Regions from separate parts of the Streptomyces sp. C36 genome, predicted to be linked through region 4. Evidence: riboswitches for the same ligand, from Rfam matches in the RefSeq annotation. Region 4 holds a riboswitch; each other region holds the start of a gene.
What was found. Region 4 has a riboswitch for cobalamin ahead of AB4K12_RS02380 (acyl-CoA thioesterase). Riboswitches for the same ligand answer to the same signal wherever they lie in the genome.
Positions count from the first base shown of each region.

Region 1: another riboswitch for cobalamin. It lies ahead of cobN (cobaltochelatase subunit CobN); the one in region 4 lies ahead of AB4K12_RS02380 (acyl-CoA thioesterase).
Region 2: another riboswitch for cobalamin. It lies ahead of AB4K12_RS16995 (ribonucleoside-diphosphate reductase subunit alpha); the one in region 4 lies ahead of AB4K12_RS02380 (acyl-CoA thioesterase).
Region 3: another riboswitch for cobalamin. It lies ahead of AB4K12_RS09780 (cobalamin biosynthesis protein); the one in region 4 lies ahead of AB4K12_RS02380 (acyl-CoA thioesterase).

Region 1 is NZ_JBFQGI010000003.1:673,612-678,187, reverse strand. It holds gene cobN (cobaltochelatase subunit CobN) at 1-2,583, opposite strand, end outside; cobalamin riboswitch at 2,682-2,833, opposite strand; gene AB4K12_RS12780 (cobalamin biosynthesis protein CobG) at 2,948-4,333, shown strand; gene AB4K12_RS12775 (precorrin-8X methylmutase) at 4,330-4,576, shown strand, end outside.
Region 2 is NZ_JBFQGI010000005.1:133,285-137,860, forward strand. It holds gene AB4K12_RS16995 (ribonucleoside-diphosphate reductase subunit alpha) at 1-2,325, opposite strand, end outside; cobalamin riboswitch at 2,489-2,646, opposite strand; gene mctP (monocarboxylate uptake permease MctP) at 2,818-4,449, opposite strand; gene AB4K12_RS17005 (DUF3311 domain-containing protein) at 4,446-4,576, opposite strand, start outside.
Region 3 is NZ_JBFQGI010000002.1:921,173-925,748, forward strand. It holds gene AB4K12_RS09775 (cobyric acid synthase) at 1-881, opposite strand, end outside; gene AB4K12_RS09780 (cobalamin biosynthesis protein) at 878-1,837, opposite strand; cobalamin riboswitch at 1,961-2,087, opposite strand; gene AB4K12_RS09785 (hypothetical protein) at 2,225-2,467, opposite strand; gene AB4K12_RS09790 (anion permease) at 2,487-3,743, opposite strand; gene AB4K12_RS09795 (class II aldolase/adducin family protein) at 3,856-4,554, shown strand.
Region 4 is NZ_JBFQGI010000001.1:552,579-557,154, forward strand. It holds gene AB4K12_RS02375 (MFS transporter) at 1-305, opposite strand, end outside; gene AB4K12_RS02380 (acyl-CoA thioesterase) at 530-988, opposite strand; cobalamin riboswitch at 1,129-1,299, opposite strand; gene AB4K12_RS02385 (DUF6098 family protein) at 1,545-1,994, shown strand; gene AB4K12_RS02390 (DUF1206 domain-containing protein) at 2,134-2,964, shown strand; gene AB4K12_RS02395 (helix-turn-helix transcriptional regulator) at 3,019-3,765, opposite strand; gene AB4K12_RS02400 (MFS transporter) at 3,906-4,576, shown strand, end outside.

The DNA of each region.
Region 1 (4,576 bases), on a different contig from region 4:
GCCCACCGACTCGGGCCAGCCGCCCTCGTCGGTGCGGTAGCGCTCGAGCAGCGAGTCGGCGAGGGCCTGGCCGGTCTCCCAGGCGAGGCGGCTGGGGACGGCCTTGGGGTCGACGGAGTAGAAGTTGCGGCCCGTCGGAAGGACGTTGACCAGGCCGCGCAGCGGGGAGCCGGAGGGGCCCGCGGGGACGAAGCCGCCGGACAGCGCCTTGACGGCGTGGTCGAGTTCGGCGGTCGTGCCTGCCAGGCGGGGGACCACTTCGCGGGCGGCGAAGTCGAGGATGGCCGCGACGGCGTCGGCCTTCGCGGGGTCGGTGCCCACGACACCGGTGCCCACGACAGCCGGGATCGCCGCCGGGTCCCAGCCCGCCGCCTCCATGGCCTCCACCAGGGCGCGGGCCTCGGCCTCCGCCTCGTCCGCCGTCGTGCGCGTGGCCGCCGACTCGTCCAGGCCGAGTGCCTCGCGCAGGCCCGGCAGGGCCGTCGTGCCGCCCCAGATCTGGCGGGCGCGCAGGATCGACAGGACGAGGTTCACCCGCGCCTCGCCGGTGGGGGCGTCGCCCAGGACGTGCAGACCGTCGCGGATCTGGGCGTCCTTGACCTCGCACAGCCAGCCGTCGACGTGCAGCAGGAAGTCGTCGAAGCCGTCGTCGTCCGGGCGCTCCTCCAGGCCGAGGTCGTGGTCGAGGCGGGCGGCCTGGATCAGGGTCCAGATCTGGGCGCGGATCGCCGGCAGCTTGGCCGGGTCCATGGCGGAGATCTGGGCGTACTCGTCGAGGTGCTGTTCCAGGCGCGTGATGTCGCCGTAGGACTCGGCGCGGGCCATGGGCGGCACGAGGTGGTCGACGAGGGTGGCGTGGGCGCGGCGCTTGGCCTGGGTGCCCTCGCCGGGGTCGTTGACGAGGAAGGGGTAGACCAGCGGCAGGTCGCCGAGGGCGGCGTCGGGGCCGCAGGCGGCGGACAGGCCGGCGTTCTTGCCGGGCAGCCACTCGAGGTTGCCGTGCTTGCCCAGGTGCACCATCGCGTCGGCGCCGAAGCCGCCGTCCTCGCGGGAGGCCGCGATCCAGCGGTAGGCGGCGAGGTAGTGGTGGGAGGGCGGCAGGTCGGGGTCGTGGTAGATGGCGATGGGGTTCTCGCCGAAGCCGCGCGGCGGCTGGATGAGGATCAGCAGGTTGCCGCGGCGCAGGGCGGCCAGGACGATGTCGCCGTCCGGGTCGCCCTCGGCGGTACGGCTGCGGTCGAGGAACATCTCGCCGGGCGCCGGGCCCCAGTGCTCCTCGACGGCCTCGCGCAGCTCGGCGGGCAACTGCGCGTACCAGCGCTTGTAGTCGGCGGCCGGGATACGGACCGGGTTGCTGGCCAGCTGCTCCTCGGTGAGCCAGTCCTGGTCGTGGCCGCCGGCCTCGATGAGGGCGTAGATGAGCTCGTCGCCGTCGCCGGAGGCGAGGCCGGGCACGGCCTCGTCGCCGAAGTCGTAGCCCTCCTCGCGCAGTCGGCGCAGCAGGGCGACGGCACTGGCGGGGGTGTCGAGGCCGACGGCGTTGCCGATGCGGGAGTGCTTGGTGGGGTAGGCGGACAGGACGAGGGCGATCCGCTTGTCGGCGGCCGGGATGTGGCGCAGCCGGGCGTGGCGCACGGCGATGCCGGCCACGCGGGCGGCGCGCTCCATGTCGGCGACATAGGCGGGCAGGCCGTCCTCGTCGACCTCCTTGAAGGAGAACGGAACGGTGATGATGCGGCCGTCGAACTCGGGCACGGCGACCTGGGTGGCGGCGTCGAGCGGCGAGAGCCCCTCGTCGTTCTCCTCCCACGCGCTGCGCGGCCCGGTCAGGCACAGCGCCTGCAGGATCGGTACGTCGAGCGCGGCGAGGGCGCCGGCGTCCCAGGACTCGTCGTCGCCGCCGGCGGAGGCCTCGGCGGGGCGGGTGCCGCCGGCCGCGAGGACGGTGGTGACGATGGCGTCGGCGCCGCGCAGGGCGTCGATCAGTTCGGGTTCGGGGGCGCGCAGGGAGGCGACGTACAGCGGCAGCGCGCGGCCTCCGGCGTCCTCGATCGCCCCGCACAGGGCCTCGACGAAGGCGGTGTTGCCGCTCATGTGGTGCGCGCGGTAGTAGAGCACCGCGACGAGCGGGCCGCTCGCGCCGGGCTTGGGGGTGCGCTCCAGCTCGCCCCAGGCGGGGGCGGCGGCCGGGGGCTCGAAGCCGTGGCCGGTGAGCAGCACGGTGTCCGAGAGGAAGCGGGCGAGCTGCTCGAGGTTGGCCGGGCCGCCGTGGGCGAGGTAGGCGTGGGCCTCGGCGGCGATGCCGACGGGGACCGTGGAGGCCTCCATCAGCTGGGCGTCGGGTGCCTGTTCGCCGGTGAGGACGACGACGGGCCGCGGGCCGGCGAGCAGCAGGTCCAGGCCCTCCTGCCAGGCGCGGAGGCCGCCGAGGAGGCGTACGACGACGAGGTCGGTGCCCTCCAGGAGCGCCGGGAGCTCGTCCAGCGCGAGCCGGGCGGGGTTGGCGAGCCGGTAGGACACCGGGCCGCCGGCCGCGCGGGCGCTGAGCAGGTCGGTGTCGGAGGTCGACAGGAGAAGGATCACGCGGCGCTCCCGAGTGCGAGTGCTTCGAGGGTCGCCCGGGGTGCGCGGCACCGGAACGTGCGCATGCTGCGGCTGGCCTTCCTCGGGGTCCGCGCCCCGGGCGGTGGGAAGACGGCGGGAGTTCCTGACTCGCCCGGCATCGCTGCCGTGCTCACAGTGGCGGGACCGTGCCGGAGTCTCACCGGCTTCCTCCCCTGTCGCCGTCTCTGGCGTCCGGCGGACCCATGGCTCCGCCGATGAGCCATAGTAGCGAGCGGAACCCCGATGACCAGCGCGTGTTCCGTTCTCCCGCCCCTGCCGCCCGGAGCCGGCGAACCGGGGCGGGCGGGGCCGCGGAGAGGTGCCCCTCGGTATGCTCGCGGCCATGTCCGCCACCCCCACGTCCGGCCGCGAGAGCGGTGACCGCTGCCCCGGCGCGCTGCGGCTGCACGCCGCGGACGACGGGGCGCTGGCGCGCGTCCGGCTGCCCGGCGGTCTGCTGACGTCCGTTCAGGCCGAGGTGCTGGCCGGCCTGGCCGAGGAGCTGGGCGACGGCCGTCTCGACATCACCTCGCGCGGCAACGTCCAGCTGCGCGGCCTGCCGGACGCCTGCGGCGCGGCCCTGGGAGGGCGGCTGCGCGCGGCCGGGCTGCTGCCGTCGGACCGTCACGAGCGGATCCGCAACGTGGTGGCGTCGCCGCTGTGCGGGCTGGACGGGCGGGATGACGGGCGGACCGACGCGCGCGTGGATGTGCAGGCCTGGGCGCGCGCCCTGGACGGGCTTCTGTGCGCCGGAGAAGGCGCAGGAGAAGGCGCAGGAGAAGGCGCAGGAGAAGGCGCAGGAGAAGACGAAGCAGGAACAAGCGACTTGTCGGGATTGTCGGGCCGTTTCCTCTTCGGTCTCGACGACGGCCGCGGCGACATCGTGGCTCTGGCGCCCGATGTGACGTTGATCGCAGAGCGGGACGGCCGGCACGCCCTGCTGTGCTTCGGCACCGCCGGCCCCGCCGTGCGCCTCGCCTCCGGCGACGCCCCTCGCGCGGCCCTCCTCGCCGCGCGGGCGTTCCTCGCGGCACGGCGCGCGAGCGGCGTCGGGGCCTGGCGCGTACGCGACCTCGCCCCCGAACAGCGGCCGTCCCCCGAGCGGTTGGCCGAGCGGCTCGCCGCCGCCGGGATCGCCTGCTCGCTCGTACCGCGCCTCACGCTCCCCCACGGCCCGGCGCCCCCGCCGGGCGCGGTGCACGGCCGGGACGGGCGGTGGGCGCTGTCCCTGGCGGCGCCCCTGGGACGGCTGACCGTGGGCCAGTGGCGTCTGGTCGCCGGTGCCGCCGCCCAGGACGGCGACGGCGAACTGCGTGTGACACCCTGGCGCGGCATCGTCGTGCCGGGGCTGACGGCCGTGGCGGGCGCCGCCCACCGCACGGCGTTCGCCGACGCGGGCCTGGTCGTCTCCCCCGACTCCCCCTGGCACGGGGCCGGCGCCTGCGCGGGCCGTCCCGGGTGCGCGAAGTCCCTCGCGGACGTACGGGCCGACGCGGCCGCCTGCCTCACCGGGACGCTCCCTGGCGGGGCGGACGTCCTGCCGGTGTACTGGTCCGGGTGCGAGCGGCGCTGCGGGCACCCCGGCGGCCGGTGGGTCGACGTGCTCGCCACGGACGAGGGCTACCGGCTCGCCGTGCGGGACGATGCGGCGCGAGGACCGGCGACGGCGAGGACGGTGCCGGCGCGAGAGATGGCCGACGCGGTGGCGGCGGCCCGTACCACGACATGAACGAGGGCCAAGTGTTCGACTACGACAAGGACGGCGCGTCCATCTACCGCCAGTCCTTCGCCACCATCCGGGCCGAGGCCGACCTCGGCGGGCTGCCCGCCGACGTCAGCCGGGTCGCGGTCCGCATGATCCACGCCTGTGGGATGACGGACCTCGTCAAGGACCTGGCGTACTCCCCCGGCGTGGTGGCGAAGGCGCGCGCCGCGCTGCTCGCCGGCGCGCCCATCCTCTGCGACGCGAACA
Region 2 (4,576 bases), on a different contig from region 4:
GGCCTGCTGCACGGGGATGGTGGCCGGCGCGGCGGCACCGGCGGAGGCGGCGCGGGCGATCCGGGTGGCCGGGCGGGAGCGCAGGTAGTACGTCGTCTTGATGCCCTGCTTCCAGGCGTACGCGTACATCGAGCTGAGCTTGCCGATGGTGGGCGAGGCCATGAAGAGGTTCAGCGACTGGCTCTGGTCCAGGTACGGCGTACGGGCCGCGGCCATGTCGATCAGGGCGCGCTGCGGGATCTCCCAGGCGGTGCGGTAGAGGTCGCGCACCTCCTGCGGGATCCACTTCATGTCCTGGATCGAGCCGTTGGCGTCGGTCATCGCGTCGCGGGTGGTGCGGTCCCACACGCCGAGCTTCTTGAGGTCGTCCACCAGGTAGGTGTTGACCTGCAGGAACTCACCGGAGAGCGTCTCGCGCTTGAACAGGTTGGAGACCTGCGGCTCGATGCACTCGTAGACGCCCGCGATGGAGGCGATGGTGGCGGTCGGGGCGATCGCCAGCAGCAGCGAGTTGCGCATGCCGACGGCGGCGATGCGGGCGCGCAGCGCCTCCCAGCGGTCGTCCCAGGCGGCGACGGCGTTGGGGTAGTGGTCCGGGTGCAGCACGCCGCGGGCGGTGCGGGTCGCGGACCAGGCCGGGTGCGGGCCGTGCCGCTCGGCGAGGTCGGCGGAGGCCTCGTACGCCGCGAGCATGATCCGCTCGGAGATCTTGGTGGAGAGGGCCTTCGCCTCGGCGGAGTCGAAGGACAGGCGCAGGCGGAAGAAGACGTCCTGCAGACCCATCAGGCCCAGGCCCACCGGGCGCCAGCGGCTGTTGGAGTTGCCGGCCTGCTCGGTCGGGTAGAAGTTGATGTCCACGACGCGGTCGAGGAACGTCACGGCCGTACGGACCGTACGGTCGAGCTTCTCCCAGTCCATCTCGCCGTCGGCACCGAGGTGCTGCGCGAGGTTGACCGAGCCCAGGTTGCAGACCGCGGTCTCGCCGTCGTCCGTGACCTCGAGGATCTCCGTGCAGAGGTTCGAGGAGTGGACTACCTTGCCCTTCTCGGCCGTCTGGTTGGCGGTGCGGTTGGCGGCGTCCTTGAACGTCATCCAGCCGTTGCCGGTCTGCGCGAGGGTACGCATCATGCGGGCGTACAGCACCCGGGCGGGGATCTGCTTGACGGCCTTGCCGGCGGCCTCGTAGGCGCGGTAGGCGGCGTCGAACTCGTCGCCGTAGAGGTCGACCAGGTCCGGGGTGTCGGCGGGGGAGAAGAGCGACCAGTCGGCGTCGGCCTCGACGCGGCGCATGAACTCGTCCGGGATCCAGTGCGCGATGTTGAGGTTGTGGGTACGACGGGCCTCCTCACCGGTGTTGTCGCGGAGCTCCAGGAACTCCTCGATGTCGGCGTGCCACGTCTCGAGGTAGACGCAGGCCGCGCCCTTGCGGCGGCCGCCCTGGTTCACGGCGGCGACGGAGGCGTCGAGGGTGCGCAGGAACGGCACAATGCCGTTGGAGTGGCCGTTGGTGCCGCGGATCAGCGAGCCGCGGGAGCGGATGCGCGAGTACGACAGGCCGATGCCGCCCGCGTGCTTCGACAGGCGCGCCACCTGGTGGTAGCGGTCGTAGATCGAGTCCAGCTCGTCCAGCGGAGAGTCCAGCAGGTAGCAGGACGACATCTGCGGGTGGCGGGTGCCCGAGTTGAAGAGCGTGGGGGAGGAGGGCAGGTAGGAGAGCGTGCTGGTGAGCCCGTAGAGCTCGGCGACGTCCTCCAGGGCCCGCACGGAGTGGTCCTCGGCCAGGCCGCAGGCCACGCGCAGCAGGAAGTGCTGCGGGGTCTCGATCACGTTGCGGGTGATCGGGTGGCGCAGCAGGTAGCGGCTGTGCAGGGTGCGCAGGCCGAAGTAGCCGAAGCGGTCGTCGGCGCCGTCGGCGAGAGCCTTGGCGACCAGCGCGTCCAGGCGCTCGGAGTGCTCCTTGACGAACGCGGCGGTCTCGTCCGCGATCAGGCCCTCACGGTGGCCGACGGCCACCGAGGCGGAGAAGGAGGTCGCACCCTCGCCGGCCGCCTCGTCGGCGATGGCGCGGGTGAGCAGCCGGGCGGCGAGGCGGGAGTACTCCGGTTCCTCGGCGATCAGGCCGGCGGCGGCCTCGGTGGCGAGGGAGCGCAGCTCGGCCTCGTCCGACGCGGCGCTGCGGCCGCGCAGCGCGGCGGCGGCGACCTTGCCCGGGTCGGTGGAAGGCAGGTCTGCGGTGAGGTCGGTCAGGGTGCGCAGCAGCGCGGTCCCGGGACCGCCGGTCGCTTCCGCGTTCGCTGAGACCGGATCTGCGGGCGCGATGGTCACGTGTGGCTCTCCCTCGCTCGGCTGGGGTGGGCCCGGGCGGGTGCGCGCGACGGTCGCGTACGGGCATGCCGAATGCACCGGGGCATGCCTCGTAGGCGTCCGTCGGCCCAACCCGCGGGGCCCGGACGAATTCAACGCCCATAGCCGAGCCCAGGGCAGGCTCGGTGGTGGGCGCGCTGGCGGCAGGTCCTCGGACTACAGGTGCGCTGGGTATATGCGCACACATACACCGTTGCGGGACAGTTCCGGACTTTCACCGGATTCCCCTGCGACATCAGCGAGGACGAGCATACATCTAGTGCCGCCCCTCGTACGCGCCCCCACATGTTGTGTCGTCCCGTCATGACACGGTCGCTGAATGTGCTAACGGGCGGGCTGCGCAAGGCCTCCACAAGGCTACGGAAGGCCACGCGAAAGGGCCGCCACGCCCCCCGGAGAGGGGTGTGGCGGCCCTGATGTCGGGGCGGGTCCGGCGGGCCCGCCAGGGTGCTGTCAGTGGCCGCCAGGGGCCCCCGCGGTGGCCGGGGGGAGCTCCGCCGGGACGCCCGGGTCGCCGGCGTCCGCGGTGTAGTCCGACGGGCTGGTCTGGTCGACGCCGTCGGGAGCCTTGATCGCCTTCAGGACGAAGGTCGCCACGATGACGACGATCACATTGAGGGCGAACGCGGTGAGGCCGATGTAGCCCTTCTCCCCGAGGAAGGGGATGAGGTTGGTGTTCCCGAAGTGGGACTGGGTGGCGCTCGGCGTAGCGTACGCCCGCCAGGTGCCGTACCCCATGCCGGCCGCCCAGCCCGCCAGCAGGGCCCAGCGGTGGAACCAGCGGGTGAAGAGCCCGCCGACGAGCGCCGGGATCGTCTGCAGGATCCATATGCCGCCGAGCAGCTGGAAGTTGATGGCGACCGTTTTGTCCATGGTGAGGACGAAAACGAGCGCTCCGACCTTGACGAGCAGGGAGGCGAGCTTGGACACCTTCGCCTCGTGTTCGGGCGAGGCGTCCGGCTTGAGGAACTCCTTGTAGATGTTCCGGGTGAACAGATTTGCGGCGGCGATCGACATGATGGCCGCCGGGACGAGCGCCCCGATGCCGATCGCGGCGAACGCCACGCCCGTGAACCAGTCCGGGAACATGTCCTCGAACAGCTGCGGGATCGCCAGCTGCCCGTTCTTGACCTTCACCCCGGCGGCCAGCGCCATGAAGCCGAGCATCGCCAGCAGGCCCAGCATCAGGGAGTAGAGGGGAAGGATCGTGGTGTTGCGGCGGATGACGTTGCGGCTCTTGCTGGAGAGCACCGCCGTCACCGAGTGGGGATACAGGAACAGCGCCATCGCCGAACCCAGCGCGAGCGTCGCGTACGACCACTGCGCGTCCGGGCCGGGGACGAGCGCGCCGCGCGGCTTGCCCGTTGCCGGATTTTCGGCCGCGAACGCATGACCGGCCTTGGCGAAGATCTCGTCGAAGCCGCCGAGCCGGATCGGGATGTAGATGGTCGCCACGATGATGACGATGTAGACCAGCGCGTCCTTGACGAAGGCGATCAGCGCCGGCGCCCGCAGCCCGGAGGAGTAGGTGTAGGCCGCGAGCACGCCGAAGGCGATCAGCAGCGGCAGGTCCTTGACGAACCAGTTGGTGCCCTCGCCGCCGCCGACGCCCAGCACGTCCAGGACGGCCTGTATGCCGACCAGCTGCAGGGCGATGTACGGCATGGTGGCGAGGATGCCGGTCAGCGCCAGCGCCAGGGACAGGCCCCGGGAGCCGAAGCGGCCCCGGACGAAGTCCGACGAGGTCACGTACCCGTGCTTGTGCGCCACCGACCACAGCCGCGGCAGGAAGGTGAAGACCAGCGGGTAGCAGAGGATGGTGTAGGGCACCGCGAAGAAGCCCGCCGCACCGCCCGCGTAGATGGCCGCCGGGACGGCGACGAAGGTATAGGCCGTATAGAGGTCGCCGCCGAGCAGGAACCAGGTGACCCAGGTGCCGAACGAGCGGCCGCCCAGTCCCCACTCCTCGAGATTGTCCGCGTTCTCCGCCCGCCGCCATTTCGACGCCATGAAGCCCATGACGGTCACGGCGAGGAAGAAGAACACGAACACGGCGAGTGCCACGCCGTTCACGCCGTCCTTCATCGGACCTCACCGCCCCGGTGCTTCCGCTCGTGACGGCGGACGATGACGTAGGCGACGACGGTGAGCATCGTCGAGATGAGGACCCACAGCATCTGGTACCAGTAGAAGAACGGGACGCCGGCGATGG
Region 3 (4,576 bases), on a different contig from region 4:
AAGCGCACCACGACGCCCGGTTCGGCCGCGAGGGCGTCCACGTCCGTGAAGTTGGACATCAGCGGTACCGCGCACACCGCCACCCGCAGCACGTCGGCGCCGTGCGGCGGGGCCACCACCGATTCGCGGACGGCGCCGCGCAGCGAGACCCTCAGGCCGTCCTCCTCGTCGATGCCCAGGCCGTGGGTGAAAGGCAGCACGCCGAACGTCCGCCGGCCCGTCAGGTCGCGCAGCATGTCCAGGCCGGGCTCCAGCAGGCTCACGTCGCCCCGGAACTTGTTGACGATGTAGCCCGCTATCAGTTCCTGGTCCTCGGGCGAGAGGAGCGCCGTGGTGCCGAAGAAGGAGGCGAAGACGCCGCCCCGGTCGATGTCGCCGACGACGACCACGGGCAGCCGGCCGGCCCGCGCGATGCCCATGTTGACGATGTCGCTGCGCCGCAGGTTGATCTCCGCCGGGCTGCCGGCGCCCTCGCAGATGACCGCGTCGTGCGTACGCCGCAGCTCCTCCAGGCACTCCGTCACCGTGCCGAACAACTGCTCCTGGCGGCCCGCGTGATAGCCGCGCGCGCTGAGCTCGCCCACCGGCTTGCCCATCAGGACGACCTGGCTGCTGCGGTCGCCGCCGGGCTTGAGCAGCACCGGGTTCATGAGCGCGCTGGGCTCGACGCGCGCGGCCGCGGCCTGCATGGCCTGCGCGCGCCCTATCTCCGCGCCCTCGCGCGTGACGTACGAGTTGAGCGACATGTTCTGCGCCTTGAACGGCGCGACGTTGACGCCCTTGCGGACCAGCCAGCGGCAGATCCCGGCGGTCACCACGCTCTTGCCCGCGTCGGAGGTCGTGCCGGCCACCAGCAGGCCCCCGCCCCTCCCAGCTGTCACCGACAACGCTTCCTCCTCGTCACGGTCGCGACGACCGTCCTAGTCAGCAGGGCCGTTCCCAGGGCCAGGACCGACACCCGGCGCGAGAGCCGCACCGCGCGTTCGACGTCCGCGACCTCGACCGGCCGGTTCTCCGCGCCCAGGACGGGGCGGTGCTCGACGCGGCCCGCGTAGGCGAGGGTGCCGCCGAGGCGTACCCCGAGCGCCCCGGCGAAGGCGGCCTCGACGGGGCCGGCGTTGGGGCTGGGGTGGCGGGAGGCGTCGCGGCGGGCGACGCGCAGGGCGCCGCGCGGGTCGGGGCCCGCGAGGACGGCGAGGGCGGCGGTGAGCCGGGCGCCGGGCCAGCCGGCGACGTCGTCGAGGCGGGCGGAGGCCCAGCCGAACCGGCGGTAGCGCGGGGACCTGTGGCCGACCATGGCGTCGAGGGTGTTCACGGCGCGGAAGCCCACCAGCCCGGGCACGCCGCCGAGCGCTCCCCACACCAGGGCGCCCACGACGGCGTCGGAGGTGTTCTCGGCGACGGACTCCACGACCGCGCGCGCGATCTGCTGCTCGTCCAGGGCCTGCGGATCGCGGCCGCACAGGTGGGGCAGCCGCTTCCGGGCGGCCGCCAGGTCGCCGGCGGCGAGCGCCCCGCCGACGGCGCGCGCCTCGCGGCCCAGCGATGTGCCGCCCAGGACGGCCCAGGTGGCGGCGGCGGTCAGGGCGACGCGCGCCGTGGGGGAGGGGCGTGCGGTACGGGCCAGCAGCCCGGCGCCGGCCACGGCGCCGCCCGCGCACAGCAGGGTGTGCAGGGCGCCCGTGCCGCGATGGTCGCGCCACAGGCGCTGTTCGACGGCGTGCGCGGCGCGCCCGAAGGCGGCCACGGGATGGCCGCGGCGGGGGTCGCCGAGGAGGAGGTCACCGGCGAAGCCGAGGGCCGCACCGCACGCGAAACCGAGGTGATCGGCGCGCATCGGTCAGGCCGCCGTCGCGCCTCGGCGGAAGGGGGGCTCACTGTCGGACGGTATGCGGCGGCCGGGCATGGCGATGTGTCCTCACTCAGGGTCCGCGCCCTGGCTCGACGTGACCGGCGACCAGAGTCTCCTGGCTCCCGGATCGACGTCGCTCCGGCCTTCCAGCCCGCGGGGCGGGCCGTGGCCCTCGGTGGAGGACGCTCCCCGGTGACAGTGGCGGGACCGCGCCGGATTCACACCGGCTTCCTCTGCTGTCGCCGTTTGGCTCCGGAAGTGCACCACGGCCCGGGAAGGGCAGTCAACTCACAGCTGACCTGCGGCCTTCCCGGGCCGTGGGAGGGATATGCGGAGGTGCTCCGGGCGCTCGGAAGCACCCGGAGGGCGCCCTCAGGAGACGATGAGGAAGATGCCGTATCCGACGGCGGCCGCGCACAGCGCGAAGCAGGCGTACGCGCCGGTGCGCAGGAGCGCGTTGGGAGCGACGGGCGCGGCGACGGTGCCGTCCGGCTGCTCCTGGGCCTTGCGGGGCGCGGTGCCGACGATGCCGAGGGTGAAGACGCCGACGAGCGCGACGGTCACGACGAGGCTGACGCCGAAGACCTGGCCGAGGGCTTCCCAGTTGATCTGCATGACGGGGTTCCTTGGTTCCTTAGCTCGTCGCCGCGGCGGGGGCGGCGGGGGCGGAGGAGGCGGTCGCCGGGGCGGCGGCCAGGGGGCCGGCCGGCGGCGGGGCGACGGCCTGGAGGGCGGCGGTGATGACGCCGGCGGGCTCGAGGGGCTCGGCGTCCACGCCCTGCGGCTGGTTGAGGTCGTTGACGTTGTCGTGCGTCACCGGCTTGCGGCGCGAGGCCAGCCAGATCGCGCCCGAGACGCCGAGGCCGAGGACGGCGACCGCGGCCACGCCCCAGTCGCCCTGGTCGGCGAGGAGGGCGGCGCCACCGGCGACCAGGCCCGCGGCGGGCAGGGTCAGGCCCCAGGCCATGACCATGCGGCCGGCGGTGGACCAGCGCACCACGCCGCCCTTGCGGCCGAGGCCGGCGCCCATGATCGAGCCGGAGCAGACCTGGGTGGTGGAGAGCGCGAAGCCGATGTGCGAGGAGGCGAGGATGACGGTCGCGGCGCCGGTCTGGGCGGCGAAGCCCTGGGCGGGCTTGATGTCGGTCAGACCCTTGCCGAGCGTCTGGATGATGCGCCAGCCGCCGAGGTACGTACCGAGCGCGATGGCCAGGCCCGCGGAGACGATGACCCACATGGGCGGGTCGGAGTGCGGGGCGACGACGCCGCCGGCGACCAGCGCGAGGGTGATCACACCCATGGTCTTCTGGGCGTCGTTGGTGCCGTGGGCGAGGGAGACCAGGGCGGCCGAGGCGATCTGCCCGGCGCGGTAGCCCTTGGCGGTCTCCTGCTCGTCGCGGCCCCGGGCGAGGCGGTAGGTGAGCCGGGTCGCGCACCAGGCGGCGATGCCGGCCACCAGCGGCGCGGCGACGGCCGGGATGAGGACCTTCATCACGACCTTGTCGGTGTTGACCGCGTCGAAGCCGACGGCGACGACCGTGGCACCGATCAGGCCGCCGAAGAGGGCGTGCGAGGAGCTGGAGGGAAGGCCCGCGAGCCAGGTCAGCAGGTTCCAGACGATCGCGCCGACGAGCCCGGCGAAGATCACTTCCGGCCTGATGCCCGCGGTCTCGTCGATGATCCCGCCGGAGATCGTCTTGGCGACCTCAACGGACAGGAACGCGCCGACGAGGTTGAGCACGGCCGACATGGCCACGGCCACCTTGGGCTTGAGGGCCCCGGTGGAGATGGTGGTGGCCATGGCGTTGGCCGTGTCGTGGAAGCCGTTCGTAAAGTCGAACACCAAGGCCGTGACGATCACGATCCCGATGAGAAGCGTGATGTTTTCCATTCACCCAGGCAATCAGCTCGATGGTCAGTACGCGGCGACCGTAGGGACTCAGGGTGAACGGAAGGTGAACTGGGCCCGGCCGGACCATTTCGTGAACCGGAGGCGACGACCGATGAGTGCGCAGGAAGAGATCAGCGGCAGCGGACGCGACGCCGGCCCGGCGGCCGAGGACCCAAGGCGCGCCTGGGCCGAGGTGGTGGCCACGGCCCGCCGCACCACGGCCGACGGGCTGGTCGTCGGCACCTCCGGCAACGTCTCCGCCAGGGTCGGGGACGTGGTGCTCGTCACGCCCAGCGGCGTCCCCTACGACCGTCTGGGCCCCGACGACATCACCGGAGTCGACCTCGCCGGCCGCCAGGTGATCGGCGAACTGACCCCCACCAGCGAGCTGCCCATGCACCTCGCCGTCTACCGCGCCACCGACGCCGCCGCGATCGTGCACACCCACGCCGTGCACGCCACGGCCGTCTCCACCCTCGTCGACGAGGTCCCGCTGATCCACTACATGGCCGCCGCCCTCGGCGGCCCCGTCCGCGTCGCCCCCTACGCCGTCTACGGCAGCGACGAACTGGCCGCCCACGTCCTCGCCGCCCTCGACGGCCGCAGCGGCTGCCTGCTGCGCAACCACGGAACCCTCACGTACGGCGCCACCCTCGAGCAGGCCCTGGACCGCACCGCCCAGCTCGAGTGGATGTGCCGGGTCTGGCTCGCCGCCGCCACCGTCCCCGGCCGCGCCCCGGCCCTGCTCACCCCCGGGCAGCTGGACGAGACGGCCGCCCGGCTGCGCGGCTACGGGCAGCGGGGGGAGTGACCCCGGGCCCCGGCGCGCACGT
Region 4 (4,576 bases):
ATCAGGAACGGCGCGAAGGAACGGATGACGAGGAACGAGGCGACGGCCACCGCCGTGGCCAGCGCCAGCAGCACCGCCGTGCCGCGCGGACCACGGCGGTCGGCGAGATGGCCCAGCGGGACGCCCGCCAGCGAACCCACGGCCCACGCCACCGTGAGCCCCACCCCGAGCCGGGCGGGGGACAGGCCGACGACCTGGGTGAAGTACAGCGCCGAGCACGTGTAGTACGCGCCGTCACCGACGGAGTTGCTCAACTGGGCGACGGTCAGAACGCGGGGCGCTCCGGCGCGCGGCATCATCGGTATCGGCACGACTCTCCTGGGTGCGAGCGGCTCGGAAGCCGCGTCCTCCTCGCTTGCCCTGCCACGCTACGGCCGCAAGTGGCCGGCCCGGCAGGTCCAATGACGGGCCGTCCTCGTGGGCCACTTCGCGCGGCGCGGCGGACACCGCGGCGTACGCGGTGTCCGACGACGCGTAAGGAGCGGAGGCCGGGCGGCGCCCCGGCACCCGGAGCACGCCCGGCCGGCGATCAGCCCCGGTCGGCGGGGGCTTCCGGCACCGCCAGGGGCGGTACGGGGCGGGGGCACCCCTCTGCGTCGACGGCGACGAAGGTCAGGCCGGCGTTGGCGACCTCGGCCGTGGGACCGGAGGCGTTCCAGCGTTCGGCGGTGACGCGGACCGCTACGGTCATCGACGTGCGGCCGGCTCGGCGCAGTTCGGCGTGAGCGCTCAGCAGGTCGCCGGCGCGGACCGGGGCGAGGAAGGACATGCGGTCCACGGAGACGGTCACGGCCGGCCCGTCGGCATGACGCCCGGCGGCCGCGGCGGCCGCGTCGTCGATCAGCTTCATCACGACGCCGCCGTGGATGGTGCCGTACAGATTGGTGTCGTGCTCGCTCATGATGTGGGCGAGCGTCACCCGGGAGTCCGCCGGGGTCTTGGGCGCGCGGGCCGGGGCGGCTTCGGTGTCCTGGGGGCTGATCGTCACGTCAACTCTCCTTCGCGAGTCGAGGATCGGCCTCGGCGGCCCGCCGGGACGCGAAGGACACGGCGCGATCGGCCGTGTCGCCGACCCGCCCTCGAGGTCACCGAGTGGTCCGCGTGCGACCGCCGCACGCGGGCAGCGGCAGGTCTTCGGACTCGCGGACACGCCTCGTCCGGCGGGACCGGACGGGGCTCCTACTGGCCGTCGCTTCCCGGACCCGTGGCCCCGAGGGCCGCTGATCCAGTGCGTATGACGGCGGTCGTTCCCGCTCACCGCTGCGGGGCAGTCCCGGAATCGCACCGGGTTCCCTCTTACGACGCCTCCCGCCTGGCGGACGGGGCGAACCAGCTGCGTGATCAGCCTACGGCCCCACCTGCGCGGGCCTTCATGTTTCCTCCCGTGACGGGAGACACGTTCTTCTGTCACGGGGACACGTTTCCCGCGACGGGGGAGGCGTCCGGCTGCCCGGGTGGTTCGTGCGGCCCCCGCGTTATCGGTGCGCCGGGACGGGGAGGCGTGTGCTGAAGGCCGCCCTGCCCGGGCCCACCCAGGAGGTACGGTGACGAACGGCCCCGGTGACCTTGCCACCCTGCACAGCCTGAAGGAGGTGGCCGACCGGATCAGGCGTGAACGGCGCCTGTACGTGCGCTGGTCCCTGGGCCCCGGGGTCGATCTGTCCGCCACCTCCAGCAGGGACGAACTGACCGGCGTCCCCCTGCCCGGGCTGTCCGCCAGCCCCCTGGACGTCGAGTCGTGGTGGGAGGACCGGCCGCTGCGGATCTGGGCCGCCCGCCGTCTGTACGACTACTGCCACCTGCCCCGGACCAGGGGCGGCGACGTACGCCCGTGGCTGCTGCGGGGCCGCGAGTGCGGCCGTGGCCCGGACAACGAGCCCCTGGTCAACGACGTCGAGCCCCTGGCCTGGATCGACCCGTGGGTGATCGACGAGGCCACCCGGGAGATCGAGAGACAGCCGGGCCCATGGGGGCCGGTGAGGCGCAAGTCATGACCCCCGTGAGCCGGGGGACGACGGCCGGGCGCCTCCGTCCGGCGCCCGCCCCCGCGCGGGCCGTTTCGTCCCCGCGTCCGGGGGCAGCCGATCCTCCCCATGGCAGGGGGACGGAGCGCGCGACGCGAGAGGCGGCGTGATGGGTCGGTGGTCGAACGACGGCGGCGCGCGGGCGGCCCGTGGGAAGGGCACGGCCATGGCGGCGCGCGCCGGACTGGTGGCACGCGGCGTGATCTACCTCCTCGTCGGGGTGCTGGCGCTGCGCATCGCGCACAGCGGTGGTGGCGGCGGCGAGCAGGCCGACCGCGGGGGAGCGGTGCAGGAGCTGGCCGAGAAGCCGTTCGGGCAGGTGCTGGTCTGGGCCGTGGGCATCGGCCTGATCGGCATGGCCCTGTGGCGGCTGTCGGAGGCGCTCTTCGGGGCGGCGGGCCCCGACGGCCGGAAGGCCCGTACGCGGCTGCTGTCGGCCGTGCGCTTCGTGTTCTACTCCGTGGTCGCCGGCTCGGTGATCGCCTTCGCGGCGGGTGAGCGCGGCAGCGGCGCCGGCTCGACCGACGAGCAGTCCAAGGACATCACCGCCCGGGTGCTGGGCTGGCCCGCCGGCCAGGCGCTGGTGATCTGCGCCGGGGCCGCCCTGGCCGGCGCCGGCGTATGGATCGCCGTGCGAGCCGCCCTGCGCACGTACCGCCGGCAGCTGAACCTGGGGGACATGTCCGAGGGCACGCGGCGGACGGTGGACGTCCTGGGGGTGGCCGGCGGCGTCTGCCGGGGGTTGCTCTTCGCCACGGCGGGCGGCTTCGCCATCCAGGCGGCCGTCGCCTACGACCCCGACCGGGCCAAGGGGCTGGACGACACCCTGCGTACCTTCGCCGGAACGCCGGCCGGCCCCTGGCTTCTCACCGTGGTGGCCGTGGGGCTCGTCCTGTTCGGACTGTTCTCCTTCGCGATGGCCAGATGGCGCAACGTGTGAGGTCGCCGCGACGGGGCCGGTTCCTGACCGGTCCCCCCGCGGGCTTCAGGACTTTCAGGGACGTCGGTTGTGGGTGCCGGGGGTGTAACCGAAGGCGCGGTGGAAGACCTCGATGAAGGCGCTGGTGGAGGACCAGCCGCAGCGGTGGGCGACGGCGGTGACCGGGACGTCGTCGGCCAGCATGCGCAGGGCGTGGTAGAGGCGCGCCTGGGTGCGCCATTGGGGGAAGGTCATGCCGAGTTCGCGGCGGAAGAGGCGGCTGAGGGTGCGCTCGCCGGCCCCGGCCGCGGCGCCGAGAGCGGCGAGGGGGCGGGGGTCCGCCGGGTCGTCGTGGAGGATCGCGCAGACGGCCGCCAGGCGGGGGTCGGCGGGGGCGGGCAGCCGTAGGGGCTGCTGGGGCGAGGCGCGCAACTGGTCGCGGAGGACGGCGAGCAGGCGTCGGCGTTCGGCGCCGGTGTCCTCGGGTGTGCGCGTGTAGGCGCGGATCAGTTCGCGCAGCAGCGGGCTGACGGCGAGGACGGTCGGCGCCTCCAGGCCCGGCGGGTTGTCGTCGGCGGGCAGGCCGACGAGGTGCAGCTCGAGGTGGCCGTGGGCGCGGTGGGCGTGGACGGTGCCCGCGGGAACCCAGATGGCGCGTGTGCCGGGCGCGAACCATGTGCCGGCGTCGGTGGTGACGGCCAGGACGCCCGAGCCCGCGTACACGAGCTGGTGGTCGTCGTGGTGGTGCGCGTCGACGCGTTCCCCCGCGACCAAGGTCCGGGCGCGGGTGGGGGCCTGGGGCATGTGGCGGATTTTCGGCACAGGTTGGCAGTTTATCGAAAGCACGACACGCGCGGCGTCGCCACGATCGAAGGGTGTCCACCAACCGCACCGTCTCAGCCGCATCGAACGCCGCATCCGACTCGATCGCCGCAACCGGCTTACGAAGGAAGCCCCGGCCCATCACCCTGCTGTCCCTGGGGCACGCCTGCGTCGACATCTACCAGGGGGCGGTGGCCGCGCTGGTGCCGTTCTTCGTCTCCGAGCGGGCCTACACCTACGCCGCGGCTTCCGGCATCGTTCTGGCCGTCTCCCTGCTCTCGTCGGTGGTGCAGCCGCTGTTCGGGGCACTCACCGACAAGTGGGCCATGCCGTGGCTGCTGCCTGCGAGCACGCTGCTGGGCGGCGCCGGCGTCGCACTGAGCGGCGTCGTCGGCTCGTACGCCCTCACCCTGACCGTGATCGCCGTATCCGGGATCGGAATCGCCGCCTACCATCCCGAGGCCGCTCGCGCGGCCCGGGCCGCCGGCCGCGGCAGTCACACCGCGATGAGCTGGTTCTCGCTCGGCGGCAACCTCGGTTTCGCCGCCGGCCCCCTGATGGTCTCCGCGGTCGTCGCCACCGGAGGCCTGCGGGCCTCTCCGCTCCTCGCCGTCCCCGCCCTCGTCGGCGCGGCCCTGAGCGCGGCCGCGCTACGCGCCGTCAGGACCCCCGGCGCGAAGACGGCGGCCGCCGGGGCGAGCGAGGCCACCGCCAAGGACGACTGGTCGTCCTTCGTCACGCTGTCCGGGGCCATCGTGTGCCGCTCGATCGTCTTCGTCGGCCTGAGCACGTTCATCTCCCTCTACGCGCG